2 regions of the Ideonella sp. BN130291 genome follow, and region 2 is predicted to be linked to the other one. Evidence: riboswitches for the same ligand, from Rfam matches in the RefSeq annotation. Region 2 holds a riboswitch; the other holds the start of a gene.
The links. Region 2 has a riboswitch for thiamine pyrophosphate ahead of thiC (phosphomethylpyrimidine synthase ThiC). Riboswitches for the same ligand answer to the same signal wherever they lie in the genome.
Positions count from the first base shown of each region.

Region 1 (7,398 bases), on a different contig from region 2:
ACGACCAGGGCCGCTTGAAGCTCAACCCGCTGGCCGACTGGACCTGGAACGACGTGTGGCACTACATCCAGGCCTTCGACGTGCCCTACAACCCGCTGCACGACGAGTTCATGCCCAGCATCGGCTGCGCGCCCTGCACGCGCGCCATCGCCGTGGGCGAGCCCTTCCGCGCCGGCCGCTGGTGGTGGGAAGACGAAGCGGCCAAGGAATGCGGCCTGCACGTGAAACAAGACGATGACGAGGAGACGGGTGCCGTCTCCATGCTGGGAGCCCGTTGAATGAACGCACCGATCAGTGTCGACAAGCTGCTGCCGCAGCTGGACCACAGCCACCTCGACTGGCTGGAAGAAGAGGCCATCTTCATCCTGCGCGAGGTGGCCGCCACCTTCGAGCGCCCCGCCCTGCTGTTCTCGGGCGGCAAGGATTCTTGCGTCGTGCTGCGCTTGGCCGAAAAGGCCTTCAAGACTCGCATCAGCGGCAACGACTTCAAGGGCAAGCTGCCCTTCCCGCTGCTGCACGTGGACACCGGACACAACTTCCCCGAGGTGATCGAGTTCCGTGACCGCCGCGTGGCGGAGATGGGCGAGCGCCTGGTGGTGGGCCACCTCGAAGACAGCATGAAGCGCGGCACCGTGCGCCTGGCGCATCCGCTGGAGTCGCGCAACGGCCACCAGACGGTGACCCTGCTGGAAGCGATCGAGGAGCACCGCTTCGATGCGCTGATCGGCGGCGCCCGGCGCGACGAGGAAAAGGCGCGCGCCAAGGAGCGCATCTTCAGCCACCGCGACAGCTTCGGCCAATGGCAGCCCAAGGAACAGCGGCCCGAGCTGTGGACGCTGTTCAACACGCGCCACAAGCCGGGCGAGCACTTCCGCTGCTTCCCCATCAGCAACTGGACCGAGCTGGACGTGTGGCTGTACATCGCCCGCGAGAACATCCCGCTGCCCAACCTGTACTACAAGCACGACCGGCAGGTGATCCGCCGCAAGGGGCTGCTGGTGCCGGTGACGGAGGTGACCCCGCCCGAAGCCGGCGAAACGGTCGAGACCGCGCAGGTGCGCTTCCGCACTGTGGGCGACATGACCTGCACCTGCCCGGTGGAAAGCGATGCGGCCAACGCCGCCGAGATCGTGGCCGAAACGCTCACCGTCACCGTGAGCGAGCGCGGCGCCACCCGCATGGACGATCGCACCTCCGAGGCCTCGATGGAGCGCCGCAAGAAGGAAGGGTATTTCTGATGTCTGCCGTGTTGAAAGAAGAGACCGTGGCCGAGCAACAAGCCACCGACCACCGCGCGCTGCGCTTCCTCACCGCCGGCAGTGTGGACGACGGCAAGAGCACGCTGATCGGCCGCCTGCTGTACGACAGCCGCGCCATCCTGGCCGACCAGCTGGACACGCTGGAAAAGCGCGCCGCCGGTGCGCCCATCGACCTGTCGCTGCTCACCGACGGCCTGGAGGCCGAGCGCGAGCAGGGCATCACCATCGACGTGGCCTACCGCTACTTCGCCACCCGCACGCGCAAGTTCATCATTGCGGATGCGCCGGGGCATGAGCAGTACACCCGCAACATGGTCACCGCCGCGGCCGGCAGCGATGCGGCGGTGGTGCTGGTGGACATCACCAAGATCGACTGGACCGCGGCCGACGTGAAGCTGCTGCCGCAGACCCGCCGCCATGCGCTGCTGGCGCAGCTGCTGCGCGTGCCCGGCATCGTGTTCGCGGTGAACAAGCTCGATGCGGTGGAGCAGGCCGAAGCCGCCTTCAAGGCCGTGAGCGGCGCGCTGCAGCGCTTTGCCGATGCCGCGGGCATCGAGGTGGCCGGCATCATCCCGGTGTCGGCGCTGCGGGGCGACAACGTGACGCTGACCCCCAGCCACTCCGGACCGGGCCTGCAAAGCTGGGCCAGCTGGTACGACGGCCCGTCGCTGTTGCAGCTGTTGGAGCGCCTGCCCACCACGCAGGAGCGCACCCAGGGTTCGCTGCTGCTGCCGGTGCAGTACGTGGCGCGCGAAGGCGAAGGCACCGGCAACCAGCCGCGCACGCTGTGGGGCCGCATCGCCCACGGCACGGTGAAGGCCGGCGACGAGGTGCAGCTGTTCCCCAGCGGTGAACGTGCGGTGGTGGCCGAGGTGCGGCGCGCCGCGGAAGTGGTGGCGCGCGCCGAGGCGGGCCAGTCCGCGGGCCTGGTGCTGGACCGCCAGCTCGACGTGTCGCGCGGCGACTGGATCGGCACGCCGGGCGCCGTGAAATCGACGCAGCGTTTTGCCGCCACCCTGGCCTGGCTGGACACCGAGCCCGCCATCGTGGGCCGCAAGTACTGGGTGCGCCATGGCAACCGCTGGGTGCAGGCGCGCATCAGCGCCATCGAACACCGGCTGGACATCCATTCCCTGCAGCCCACCGACGCCCACGAGCTGGCCGTCAACGAGATCGGCCACGTCACCCTGGAAACCCAGCAGGCGCTGCCGGTGGAAGCCTATGCCGACAACCGCGTGGGCGGTGCGCTGATCGTGGTGGACCCCACCACCAACCGCACCAGCGGCGCGCTGCTGGTGAAGGAAGCCCTCTGATGAGCAGCCACGTGCCCGGCAAGGTGGTGTTCGTCGGCGCGGGCCCCGGCTCGGCCGACCTGATCACGCTGCGGGGCGCACGCTGGCTGGCGCAGGCGGAGGTGGTGCTGTACGACGCGCTCACCGACCCCACGCTGCGCGAACTGGCACCCCACGCGCTGTGGGTGCATGTGGGCAAACGCGGGTTTTGCGACAGCACGGCCCAGACGCAGATCAACGCCTTGCTGGTGAAACACGCCCGCGAGCACGCGGTGGTTGTGCGCCTGAAAGGCGGCGACCCCAGCGTGTTCGGCCGGCTGGAAGAAGAGCTGGAAGCGCTGGCCCAGGCCGGCATCCAGAGCGAAGTGGTGCCCGGCGTCACCGCCGCCATTGCGGCCGCGGCCGCCATCCAGCGCCCGCTCACCCGCCGCGGCAAAGGCCGCAGCGTGAGCCTGACCACCGCGATGACCCAGGCCGGCGAACTGCACGCCACGCGCACGGCCGACACCGAAGTCTTCTACATGGCCGGCAAGCAACTGGCTGCGCTCGCACGCCGGCTGCAGCAGGCCGGCTGGGCGCCGGACACGCCGGTAAGCGTGTTGTCGCGTGCCGGCTGGCCCGACCAGTTGCACAGCGACCACACCGTGGCCACCCTGCCGCAAGCCAGCCTGCTGCATGCCGGCCGGCCCAGCGTGGTGACGGTGGGCGCCGGGGCGGCCGCCTTGCGCGGCGTCAACAAGCCCTCAGGCGCCGAGGTGCCGCTGCCGGCCCGTTCCCCGCTGAAGCCCTAAAATCGCGGGCTTCCGCCTCGCGTCCGGGCGGGCCGCACACCACACACCCTCAACCCGAGCCTCCAGGTCATGACCCACGTTGTCACCGAATCGTGCATCCGCTGCAAGTACACCGACTGTGTGGACGTGTGTCCGGTGGACTGCTTCCGCGAGGGCCCGAACTTCCTCGCGATCGACCCCGACGAGTGCATCGACTGCGCCGTGTGCATCCCCGAGTGCCCGGTGAACGCCATCCTCCCCGAGGAAGACGTGCCCAGCGACCAGCTGGCCTTCATCAAGCTCAATGCGGAGCTGGCCAAGAACTGGCCCAGCATCACCAAGCGCAAGGCCGCGCTGCCCGATGCGGATGAGTGGAAGGACGTCAAGGACAAGGTCTCGCACCTGATCCGCTGAACACGATGAGCGAGCCCGCCGGCGTGATCGAGACCGATGCCCTCATCGTCGGTGCCGGCCCGGTGGGCCTGTTCCAGGTGTTCGAGCTCGGGCTGCTGGAGATCAAGGCCCACATCGTCGACTCGCTCGCCTACCCGGGCGGGCAGTGCATCGAGCTCTACCCCGACAAGCCGATCTACGACATTCCGGCGGTGCCGGTGTGCACCGGCCGCGAGCTCACCGACAACCTGCTCAAGCAGATCGAGCCCTTTGGTGCCACCTTCCACCTGGGGCAGGAAGTGACCGAGGTCGCGCGCCGCGAGGATGGCCGCTTCGACGTGACCACGTCCAAGGGCACGCGTTTCATCTCCAAGACCATCTTCGTGGCAGGCGGCGTCGGCTCCTTCCAGCCCCGGCTGCTGCGCCTGGATGGCATCGAGAAATACAACGACACGCAGCTGTTCTACCGCGTGAAGAGCCCGGCGCAGTTCGCAGGCAAGAACCTGGTGATCGTGGGTGGCGGCGATTCGGCGCTCGACTGGTCGCTCAACTTCGTGCAGGACGGGCCCAACAAGGCGGAGAGCGTGATCCTCATCCACCGGCGCGACGGCTTCCGTGCCGCGCCCGCCAGCGTGGCGCGCATGCGCGAACTGTGCGACGCGCTGGAGATGCAGTTCATCGTCGGCCAGGTCACCGGCTATGACGAAGACGACGGCAAGCTCAATGCGGTGAAGGTCACCGGCGGCGATGGCGTGACGCGCGTGGTGCCCTGCGACAGCGTGTTGGTGTTCTTTGGCCTCAGCCCCAAGCTCGGCCCCATCGCCGAATGGGGCCTGAACCTGGAGCGCAAGCAGGTGGTGGTGAACACCGAGACCTTCGAGACGAACGTGCCCGGCGTCTTCGCCGTGGGCGACGTGAACACCTACCCGGGCAAGAAGAAGCTCATCCTCTCGGGCTTTCACGAGGCGGCGCTGGCGGCCTTTGGCGCGTCGCCCTACATCTTCCCGGACAAGCGCGTGCTGCTGCAGTACACCACCACCAGCCCGAAGCTGCACAAGGTGCTGGGCGTGGAAACGCCCAGCTTCGACGACTGACATAATCGCTGCCGCGGCGCGCAGCAGTTTTCCAAAGCGCCGCATTCGCTAGGGGTGTTGGCCCTCGCATCGCGCGGGCGGCCGACTGAGAAAGTCCCTTTGAACCTGATTGAGGTAATCCTCGCGCAGGGAAGCAAACGCTCTTGATCGCCCGACACGGGCGCCGTGACGTTCCGCCGACCTGCTTTGTCGCTTTCGGACGCACGATGACAAAGCCCGTTCTCTTTTGTTCCCTCTCGCTGCTGTGCGCGCTGGCCGCCACGGCCGCTGAACCTGTGCAGCAGGTCACCGTCACCGGCCGCATCATCGGCTCGCCCCTGCAGGTGGGCGGCTTCGGCGACGTACCGCTGGCTCAGTCGCCCTTTGCGGCCAGCCTGATCACCGCCAGCCAGCTGGCCGATGCCGGCGCCCGCGGCATCTCTGACCTGACGCGGCTGGACGCCGCCATCAGCGACGCCTACAACGCCGAAGGCTACTGGCAGTCGCTGACCGTGCGCGGCTTCGTCATCGACAACCGCTTCAACTACCGCCGCGACGGCCTGCCGATCAATGCCGAGGCGGTGATCCCGCTGGGCAACAAGCAGGGCGTGGAACTGCTCAAGGGCACCACCGGCATCCAGGCCGGCACCAGCGCGCCCGGTGGCCTGGTGAACCTGGTGGTCAAGCGCCCCACCCGCAACCTGCGCACCGCCGGCATCGAGTGGCGCGAGCACGGCAGCGTGGGCGGCGCGGTGGACATCAGCCAACGCTTCGGCACCGACGAGGCCTTCGGCCTGCGCGTGAATGCGAGCGCTGAACACCTGGACCCGCAGGTGCGCAGCGCCAAGGGCGAGCGCCACCTGCTGGCGCTGGCCGGCGACTGGCGCGTGAGCCCCGACACGCTGATCGAAGCCGAAGTGGAGAACAGCCGCCAGTCCCAACCCAGCGTGCCGGGCTTCAGCCTGCTGGGCAGCACCCTGCCCGATGCGAGGAGCATCGACCCGCGCATCAACCTCAACAACCAGAGCTGGTCGCTGCCGGTGGTGTTCAAGGCCAACACCGGCTCGCTGCGCCTGCAGCAGCGCCTGAACGATGACTGGCGCATTACCGCGCAGGCGATGGCGCAGCGCCTGGTGAACGACGACCGCGTGGCCTTCCCCTTCGGCTGCAGCGCGGCCGACGTGTACGACCGCTACTGCAGCGACGGCAGCTTCGACCTCTACGACTTCCGCAGCGAGAACGAACACCGCGACAGCGACGCGGTGGACTTGGCCCTGCACGGCGCGCTGCGCACCGGCGGCGTGAGCCACCAGCTGAGCGCCGGCGTGCTCTTCACCCGCTTCCAAAGCCGCTTCCAGCGCCAGGCCTACAACTGGGCCGGCGTGGGCACCATCGACGGCAACACGCAAGTGCCCGCGGCGCCCGAGCTGACCGACGAGAACACCAACCGCGACGAACGCAGCACCGAGCTCTACCTGCGCGATGCCATCGAGCTGTCACCCCAATGGAGCGTGTGGGCCGGGCTGCGCCACACCCGCCTGGCGCGCGAGAGCGTGCGCACCGACGGCTCCCGCGCCACGAGCTACGACCAGCAGTTCACCACGCCGTGGCTGGCCGTGGCCCACCGCATCACGCCGAAGACCCTGGTGTACGCGAGCTGGGGCCAGGGCATCGAAAGCGCCGTGGTGCCCAACCGCAGCTACTACACCAACGCCGGCGAAGCGTTGCCCGCACTGAAGAGCCGCCAGGTGGAGCTGGGCCTGAAGCACGACGGCGAGAACATCGACGCCAGCGCGGCACTGTTCGACATCGACCGGCCGCAGGTGGCCGAAGAAAGCTGTTCCACCGAAGCGCCCTGCACCGGCCACATCGACGGCAGCGCGCGCCATCGCGGCGCCGAAGCCATGCTCAGCTGGCACAGCGGGCCGTGGCAGGTGCACGGCACCGGCATGTGGCTGGACGCCAAGCGCCGCGGCGCGCAGGACGCGTCAGTGAACGGCCTGCGTCCGACCAACGTGGCCGCGCGCACGCTGCGCCTGCAGGTCGAGCATGACCTGGGTGCCCTGCCCGGCCTGCACCTGCTGGGCTCGGTGGTGCATGAAGGCGACCGCATGGTGCTGCCCGACAACAGCCTGCGCATTCCCGCATGGACGCGCCTGGACCTGCTGGCGCGCTACGAGCACACGCTGGGCGGCACGCAACTCACCTGGCGCGTGGGCGTGGACAACGCCACCAACCAGCGCGCCTGGAAGGAAGCGCCCTACCAGTACGGCCACGCGTACCTGTTCCCGATGGCGCCGCGCACCTTGCGCGTTGCGCTGCAAGCGGCGATTTGATCGACGCCGAAAAGTCTGGCTATAATGCAAGGCTTCATTCCCCGATAGCTCAGTCGGTAGAGCGCCGGACTGTTAATCCGTAGGTCCCTGGTTCGAGCCCAGGTCGGGGAGCCAAACATCAAGGGGTCAGCTTCGCTTGGAGCTGACCCCTTTTGATTTCGTAGCGACGGAATCGTGGCTGCACCGATCGATGTCCGCTCTACAGCGGTACGTCTCGCGTCCGTCGGCAACGGCAACCGGCCTGGAACCAGTTACTCTTGCTGAGGTTTACAGCT
Region 1 is NZ_JAZARE010000002.1:477,169-484,566, forward strand. It holds gene VPH43_RS05545 (phosphoadenylyl-sulfate reductase) at 1-278, shown strand, start outside; gene cysD (sulfate adenylyltransferase subunit CysD) at 279-1,238, shown strand; gene VPH43_RS05555 (sulfate adenylyltransferase subunit 1) at 1,238-2,572, shown strand; gene cobA (uroporphyrinogen-III C-methyltransferase) at 2,572-3,342, shown strand; gene fdxA (ferredoxin FdxA) at 3,412-3,735, shown strand; gene VPH43_RS05570 (NAD(P)/FAD-dependent oxidoreductase) at 3,741-4,808, shown strand; TPP riboswitch at 4,849-4,957, shown strand; gene VPH43_RS05575 (TonB-dependent siderophore receptor) at 5,015-7,123, shown strand; tRNA gene VPH43_RS05580 (tRNA-Asn) at 7,162-7,237, shown strand.
Region 1: linked by a shared signal. The riboswitch ahead of VPH43_RS05575 (TonB-dependent siderophore receptor) and the one ahead of thiC (phosphomethylpyrimidine synthase ThiC) in region 2 are both predicted to bind thiamine pyrophosphate.

Region 2 (7,398 bases):
TCTCGTCGGTGTTCATCAGCAACACCAACCATGAAGAGAACCAGCCGGCCCACCTGACGCTGAAGAACGCTGCCGTGCCGGTGCAGGTGAACCTGGCGAAGTACGCCGGCCCCGAGAGCCGCTACTGCCCGGCGGGTGTGTACGAGTTCGTGAAGGACGAGGCCACCAACGCCGAGCGCCTGCAGATCAACGCGCAGAACTGCGTGCACTGCAAGACCTGCGACATCAAGGACCCGACGCAGAACATCGTGTGGGTCACGCCGGAAGGCGGCGGCGGACCGAACTACGCGGGCATGTGAACTTCGTCAGGGCGCTTCGGCGCCCTTTTTCATGGGCCGGTGAATCAGGGCATCAGCGTGGGGCGCGGCAGCGACGGCGGCACGGCGCGTGGCGCGGCCCGGCCGGCTGCGATCGCACCCTGGTAGCGGCGGACCGCGCCCTCCGGATCCGGGGCTCCCACGATGCCGCTCAGCACCGCCACGCCATCGGCACCACAGCGCGCCGCCTCGCCGGCGCGCTGCGCATCCAGTCCCCCGATGGCCACCACCGGCGCGGGCAGCAGCGCGCTCCAGTAAGCCAGGTTGCCCTTGCCCTGCGGCAGCCAGGGCATGGCCTTGGTGCGGGTGGCGTGCACCGGCCCGCAGGCGTAGTAGCTCGGCTGCAAGGCATGGGCACGTGCCACCTCCCAGGGCGCATGCGTGCTCACGCCCAGGCGCAGGCCGGCGCCTGCCAGCGCCGCCAGGTCGGCACCCGCCAGGTCCTGCTGGCCCAGGTGTACACCATAGGCACGGTGCTGGAGCGCCAGCTGCCAGTGGTCGTTGACGAACAGCCGCAGGCGATGCCGGTCGGCCACCGCCACTGCGGCGCGCACCTGCGCTTCCAGCTCGGCGGCCGGCGCGGCCTTGATGCGCAGCTGCACGGTGGTGACCCCAGCATGGGCCATGCGCTCCACCCATGCTGCACTGTCCACCACCGGGTACATGCCCAGCGGTTGCGTGCCGGTGGACGCAAAACCCGGCAGGCGCTCAGCCGGCACGCCAGCCGACGCTCCGCTTTGCACATCCACCGGCTGCAGACCCGGCAACAAGTCGGTCTCATGCCCGAAGCCCGTGCGCGGGCGCACCGGGCCAGCGCCCGCACCGGCCGCGTGGCCCAGGCGCAGCGCCTGGGCCGTGGCCATCTTGGCGAACACCGCCGCGTCCGCATCGCAATGGCCGAGCGCCATCGCGGCCGCCATCGAGGATGCAAAGGTGCAGCCGGTGCCGTGCGTGTGCGCCGTGGCCTGGCGCGGCAGGCTGAGCCAGCCCTCGGCCTGCGGGCTGAGCAGGAAGTCCCTCGCGCGGTCACCCGCCACATCGCCGCCGGTGATGAGCACGGTGCGCGGGCCGCGGCCGCGCAGCGCACGCGCAGCCGCCACCACGTCGGCATCGCTGAAGAGCGGCTCGCCGCCGAGCAGCCACTCGGCCTCGCGCCGGTTCGGCGTGATCACGGTGGCCAGCGGCAGCAGCTGCTCGCACAAGGCCTGGCGCATGCCCGTGTCTGCCAGCGCGGCGCCCGAGCTGGCACGCCACACCGGGTCCACCACCAGCGCGAGCGGCGCCCGTTCGCGCAGCCGGCGCACCCAGCGCGCCAGCACCTCCAGGTTGGCCACGCTGCCGAGCAAGCCGGTCTTGATGACCGCAGGCGGCATGTCGTCTGCCAGCGCGGCAAGCTGCGCGTCCAGCAACTGCGCCGACACGGCCTGCACCTCGCGCACCGCCACCGAGTTCTGCGCCGTGATGGCCGCCAGCGCGGTGCAGCCATGCACCTCGAAGGCCTCGAACGCGCGCAGGTCGGCCTGGATGCCGGCCCCGCCACCCGAGTCGGAGCCGGCCACGCTCCACACCACCGGCCGATCGTCTGCTGCCATCAAGCCCCCACCAGGAACGGCCGGCCGGTGACCGGCGTGCTGGGCACCGCCATGTCCTGCGGCGTGAGCAAACCCGCCTCATGGCCCAGCCGCCCCGCTTCGATGGCGAGGCGGAACGCCCGCGCCATGCTCACCGGGTCCACCGCCTGCGCCACGGCCGAGTTCAGCAGCACCGCGTCGAAGCCCAGCTCCATCGCCTGCGCCGCATGCGAGGGCGCCCCCAGGCCGGCGTCCACGATCAGCGGCACGCCGGGCAGGCGCGCACGCAGGGTGCGCAGCCCCAGCGGGTGGGCCAGGCCCTGCCCCGACCCGATGGGCGCGCCCCAGGGCATCAGCACCCGGCAGCCCGCATCCAGCAGGCGGCGGCAGGTCACCAGGTCCTCGGTGCAGTAGGGGAAGACCTCGAAGCCGTCCTTCACCAGCTGCGTGGCCGCGGCCACCAGCTCGAAGGGGTCGGGTGCCAGCGTGTGCTCGTCGCCCACCACCTCGAGCTTGAGCCAGCAGGTGCCGAGCAGCTCGCGCGCCATGTGGGCCAGGGTGATGGCCTCGCGCGCACTGCTGCAGCCGGCGGTGTTGGGCAGCAGGCGGCAGCCGCTGGCGCGGATGGCCTCGATGAAGCCGTTGTCGCCCCCGCCGGCCAGCTGCCGGCGCAAGCCGACGGTCACGATCTCGGCGCCCGAAGCGGCGATCGCACGCTGCAGCACCTCGGGCGACGGATAGCCCGCGGTGCCCAGCAGAAAGCGGCTTTGCACGCCCACGCCCGCAAGTTCGAAGCCCATGCGTCAGCCTCCCACGATCGGCTGGAAACAGGTGACCGCATCACCGCGCTGCAGCAGCAAAGTGGCGCGCTGGGCCCTCGGCACGAAGTCGCCGTTGAGCGCCGTGCCCACGTCCGAGGGCGCGATGTGGTGGCGCCGCAGCAGCGCCTCGATGGTGCAGCCGGCAGGCACCAGCTCCGGGTTGCCGTTCAGCGTGATGGGGATCAGCGCCGCAGTCAGGTCCGATGTCATGTCATCTCTCCAATCGCTTGTTGCACCAGGGCCGGTGCCAGCAGCCAGCCATGGCGGTACAGGCCGTTGATGCGCGTGAGGCCGGGCTCCTTGTGCACCCGCGGCAGGTGGTCCGGCAGCGCCGGCCGCAGGTTGGTTTCGCTGTGCACGATGCGGGCCTCGGCCAGCGCCGGCAGCACGCTGTGGGCCGCGCTCAGCAGCTCCAGGGTGCTGCGCAGGCTCACCGGCGAACGGTCCTCGCTTTCGATCTCGCTCGCACCCACCACCACGATGTCGCGCGGCCGCGGCACCAGGTAGACGCGGTGGCGCGGATGCAGCAGCCGCAACGGATGCACCAGCGCGACACCGGGCGCATGCAGCCAGAAGATCTCGCCGCGCACGCCGCGCACCGGCAGCGCGGGGCGGGCGCCGACGCCGCGCACATCGAACACATGGTCGAAACGTTGGCCGTCCAGCTGGCCGGGCGTCACCTGCTGCACCGTGTGCTGACATTGCCAGCGCACGCCGGCCTCGTCGCCCGCTGACGCCAGCGCGTCCATCGCCTGCACCGGGTGGATGGCCGCCTCGCCCGCGAGATGCCAGCCCAGCAGCCCGCTGGCCACTGCGGGCTCCAGCGCCAGCAGCTCGCTCGCCTGCAGCGGCCGCGGTGCCTCGCGCGGCGACTGCGCCTGCACGCGCGCCAGCCATCGCATCGCGCTCGGCCGGTCGCCCGCATGGGCGAGCACCAGGCTGCCGCGCTGCGCGTAGTGCACCGGACGCTGCAGCTCGGCGAGCCAGCGCGGCCACAGCTGCAGGGACTGCCAGCCGAGCGTGCCAATGAGCGGGGAGGCTCCATCCAGCTCGGCCGTCGGGCTCAGCATGCCGGCCGCGCTGAAGCCGGCCGCGGGCTGCAGGCCGCGTTCGGGCCCGGCCGCCGGGTCGAACACGGTCACCCGATGGCGTGCCCGCGCAAGACGCCACGCGAGCAGCCGGCCCAGCAGGCCCGCGCCAGCAATGCCGATGTCCATCCTCAAGCGCCAGCGCGAGGGACAGGCACGTAGATCTCGCTGCCGGCGGCGCGGAACTCGGCGCTCTTGGCCGCCATGCCCTGCTGCGCGGCGGCGAAGTCGCGCACCTCCTGCGTGATCTTCATCGAGCAGAACTTCGGCCCGCACATGGAGCAGAAGTGCGCCACCTTGCTGCTGTCCTTGGGCAGGGTCTCGTCGTGGAATGCGCGCGCGGTGTCCGGGTCCAGGCCGAGGTTGAACTGGTCCTGCCAGCGGAATTCGAAGCGCGCCTTGCTGATGGCGTCGTCGCGCGCCCGCGCTCCCGGGTGGCCCTTGGCGATGTCGGCCGCATGCGCCGCGATCTTGTAGGCGATGAGGCCCTGCTTCACGTCGTCACGGTCCGGCAGGCCCAGGTGCTCCTTGGGGGTCACGTAGCACAGCATCGCGGTGCCGAACCAGCCGATCATGGCCGCGCCGATGGCGCTGGCGATGTGGTCGTAGCCCGGCGCGCAGTCGATGGTGAGCGGGCCCAGCGTGTAGAACGGAGCCTCGCCGCAGTGCTTGAGCTGCTCCTCCATGTTGGCCTGGATCAGGTGCAGGGGCACATGGCCCGGGCCTTCGATCATGGTCTGCACGTCGTGCCGCCATGCGGTCTGCGTCAGCTCGCCCAGGGTGCGCAGCTCGGCGAACTGGGCCTCGTCGTTGGCGTCGGCGGCCGAGCCCGGGCGCAGGCCGTCGCCCAACGAGAAGCTGACGTCGTACGCCTTCATGATCTCGCAGATCTCTTCGAAGTGCGTGTAGAGAAAGTTCTCCTGGTGGTGGGCGATGCACCACTTGGCGAGGATGGAGCCACCGCGCGACACGATGCCAGCGCGGCGCTGCGCCGTCATCGGTATGAAGGGCAGGCGCACACCGGCGTGGATGGTGAAGTAGTCCACCCCCTGCTCCGCCTGCTCGATGAGCGTGTCGCGGAAGACCGCCCAGCTCAGGTCCTCCGCCACGCCACCCACCTTCTCCAGCGCCTGGTAGATGGGCACCGTGCCGATGGGCACCGGCGAGTTGCGGATGATCCAGTCGCGCGTGGTGTGGATGTTGCGGCCGGTGGACAGGTCCATCACCGTGTCCGCACCCCAGCGGATGGCCCACACCAGCTTCTCCACCTCCTCCTCGATGCCGGAGGTCACGGCCGAGTTGCCGATGTTGGCGTTGACCTTCACCCCGAAGTTGCGGCCGATCGCCATCGGCTCGATTTCCGGGTGGTTGATGTTGGCCGGGATGATGGCGCGGCCGCGCGCCACCTCGTCGCGCACGAACTCCGGCGTGATGCGGTCCGGCAGATGGGCGCCGAGTGCATTGCCGCGCAGGCGCTGCTCGCGTGCAGCATCGCCCAGGTACTCGGCCATCCATTCGCGCTGGCCGTTCTCCCGCAACGCCACGTACTCCATCTCCGGCGTGACGATGCCGCGCCGGGCGTAATGCATCTGCGTCACGTTGGCGCCCGGCCGGGCGCGGCGCGGCCGGCGCTGCAGCGCGGCGGACTCCTCGCGCAGCGCCTGCAGGCGCTCGGTATCGCGCGCGCCGTCGTCCACCGCCAGCGGCGCGCGGCCGGTGTAGCGCTCGGTGTCGGCACGGTCGGTGATCCACGGCGCACGCATCGGGGCGAGGCCGCGCCGCACGTCGATGCGGGCATCGGGGTCGGAATACGGCCCGGAGGTGTCGTACAGCACCACCGCTTCGCCATTGCTCAGGTGCACCTCGCGCATCGGCACCTGGATGTCCGGCCGCGAGCCGGTGACATACAGCTTGCGGGACGCGGGGAAAGGCTCGCGCGACTGCGCAAGCCGCTGCTCGAATGGGGTGGTGGTTGGCATCGCAGGCTCCTTCGGGGGTGTGTGCTCCGGAAGGACGCCTGGTGCAGGCACACGCGCGAACGGCGGCCCAGGACCATGACAACGACTCTCCTTACGCCGGTACGAACCGGTTCAAGTTCTCGGGTTTGGCGCAGTTCGCCATCTCAGCCCCTGCAACAAAAGCAGGCGCACCCCGGAGCGTGGGCGCGAGTATAGGGGCCGATGCCATGCCGGTGAAGCCCGGCCGCCGCGCGCACGACACATCGCCTGCGTGCAAGCATCACGGCAGGGTGCGCATCCCCGGGTGCGCGCTGCCACCGGTTCTGTTAGCTTCGAATCGCAACGCTGTTCTCTGCATGTCCACCACCCACAAAGCGCCTCCCGGCCCCGCCGGCGACCCGCCCTGCCCCACCGCGCAAACGCAGCTGGCCGAGCACCTGTGGCGGCTGGGCCGCTTCGAGGAATCGGTGACCGCCGGCCGCGCCGCCGTGGCGCTGTGGGAGGGCACGCCCGGCCCGGAGCATCCGCAGGCCTTGTGCACGGTGGCGCTGGCGCTCACCGAACTCGGCCTGCACGAAGAGGCGCTCAAGGCGGCGACGTCCGCCTTCGACCATGCAAAGGCGGGCGGGCATGCACTGGTGCAGGTGCTGGCGCTCAACCGCATCGGCACCTGCTACGCCAAGCTCGGCGATCCGGACCAGAGCGAACGCTTCCAGCTGCAGGCGCTGGAGCAGGCACAGGCGCTCGGCTCGCGCGACGAGATCATGCGCGCGTACAACAACCTCAGCGCCACCACGATCGCGGCGTTCTACCAGTACCGGCAGGCCGGCATGCAGGAGCAGGCCACGCAGGCACTGCAGCGGGCGCGCCACTACGGCAGCACCGCGCTGGACATGATCCGCCAGGGCGCTGACGACTACCGGCTGGCCATCTGCCAGGGCAACGTGGCCGAGGCGCTCGGCCTGGCCGGCGACTACGAAGCGTCGCACCGGATGAACAGCGAAACCGTGGCGCTGTGCCGTGCGCGCGGCTATCGCGCCCCGGAGCTGCGCACCTGCCAGAACATGGGCGAGATCCTGCTGCAGCAAGGCCGGTTGGAGGAAGCGATCGCGATGCTGGAATCGACCCTCGCGGCGATGAAGCCCGACGACCAGGAGGACACCCACCTGCGTGTGCAGTCGGCGCTGTATCGCGCCTACAAGGCCGCCGGGCGCTATGACGCTTCATTGCGGCATTGCGAGGCCTACTACGCGATGGAACTGCGCCGCGCCATCCAGCAGCGCGAGGCGCAGACCCGGCTCACGGTCAACCGCATCGAGGTGGAGCTGGTGCGCAGCGAGAGCGAACGTGCCCGCCTGGAAGCCGAGGTGGAGCGGCTGCACCGGCACGAGCTGGAGGTGCAGAAGCAGGCACTCGAACTGCGCGCCGCCGCCCTGGAACGGGACAGCCGCGAGGACCAGCTCACCCGCCTGGGCAACCGGCGCCGGGTGGACGACGACCTGCCGCGGCTGCTGGAGCGCGCCCGCCACAGCGGCCACACGCTGTGCCTGGCGGTGGCGGACATCGACCTCTTCAAGCAGGTCAACGACCGCTTCGGCCACGGCATGGGCGACGAGGTGCTGCGCGGGGTGGCCGCGGAATTC
Region 2 is NZ_JAZARE010000010.1:208,128-215,525, forward strand. It holds gene VPH43_RS21210 (electron transfer flavoprotein-ubiquinone oxidoreductase) at 1-299, shown strand, start outside; gene thiD (bifunctional hydroxymethylpyrimidine kinase/phosphomethylpyrimidine kinase) at 344-1,909, opposite strand; gene VPH43_RS21220 (thiazole synthase) at 1,909-2,688, opposite strand; gene thiS (sulfur carrier protein ThiS) at 2,692-2,919, opposite strand; gene VPH43_RS21230 (FAD-dependent oxidoreductase) at 2,916-3,926, opposite strand; gene thiC (phosphomethylpyrimidine synthase ThiC) at 3,929-5,776, opposite strand; TPP riboswitch at 5,848-5,961, opposite strand; gene VPH43_RS21240 (tetratricopeptide repeat-containing diguanylate cyclase) at 6,112-7,398, shown strand, end outside.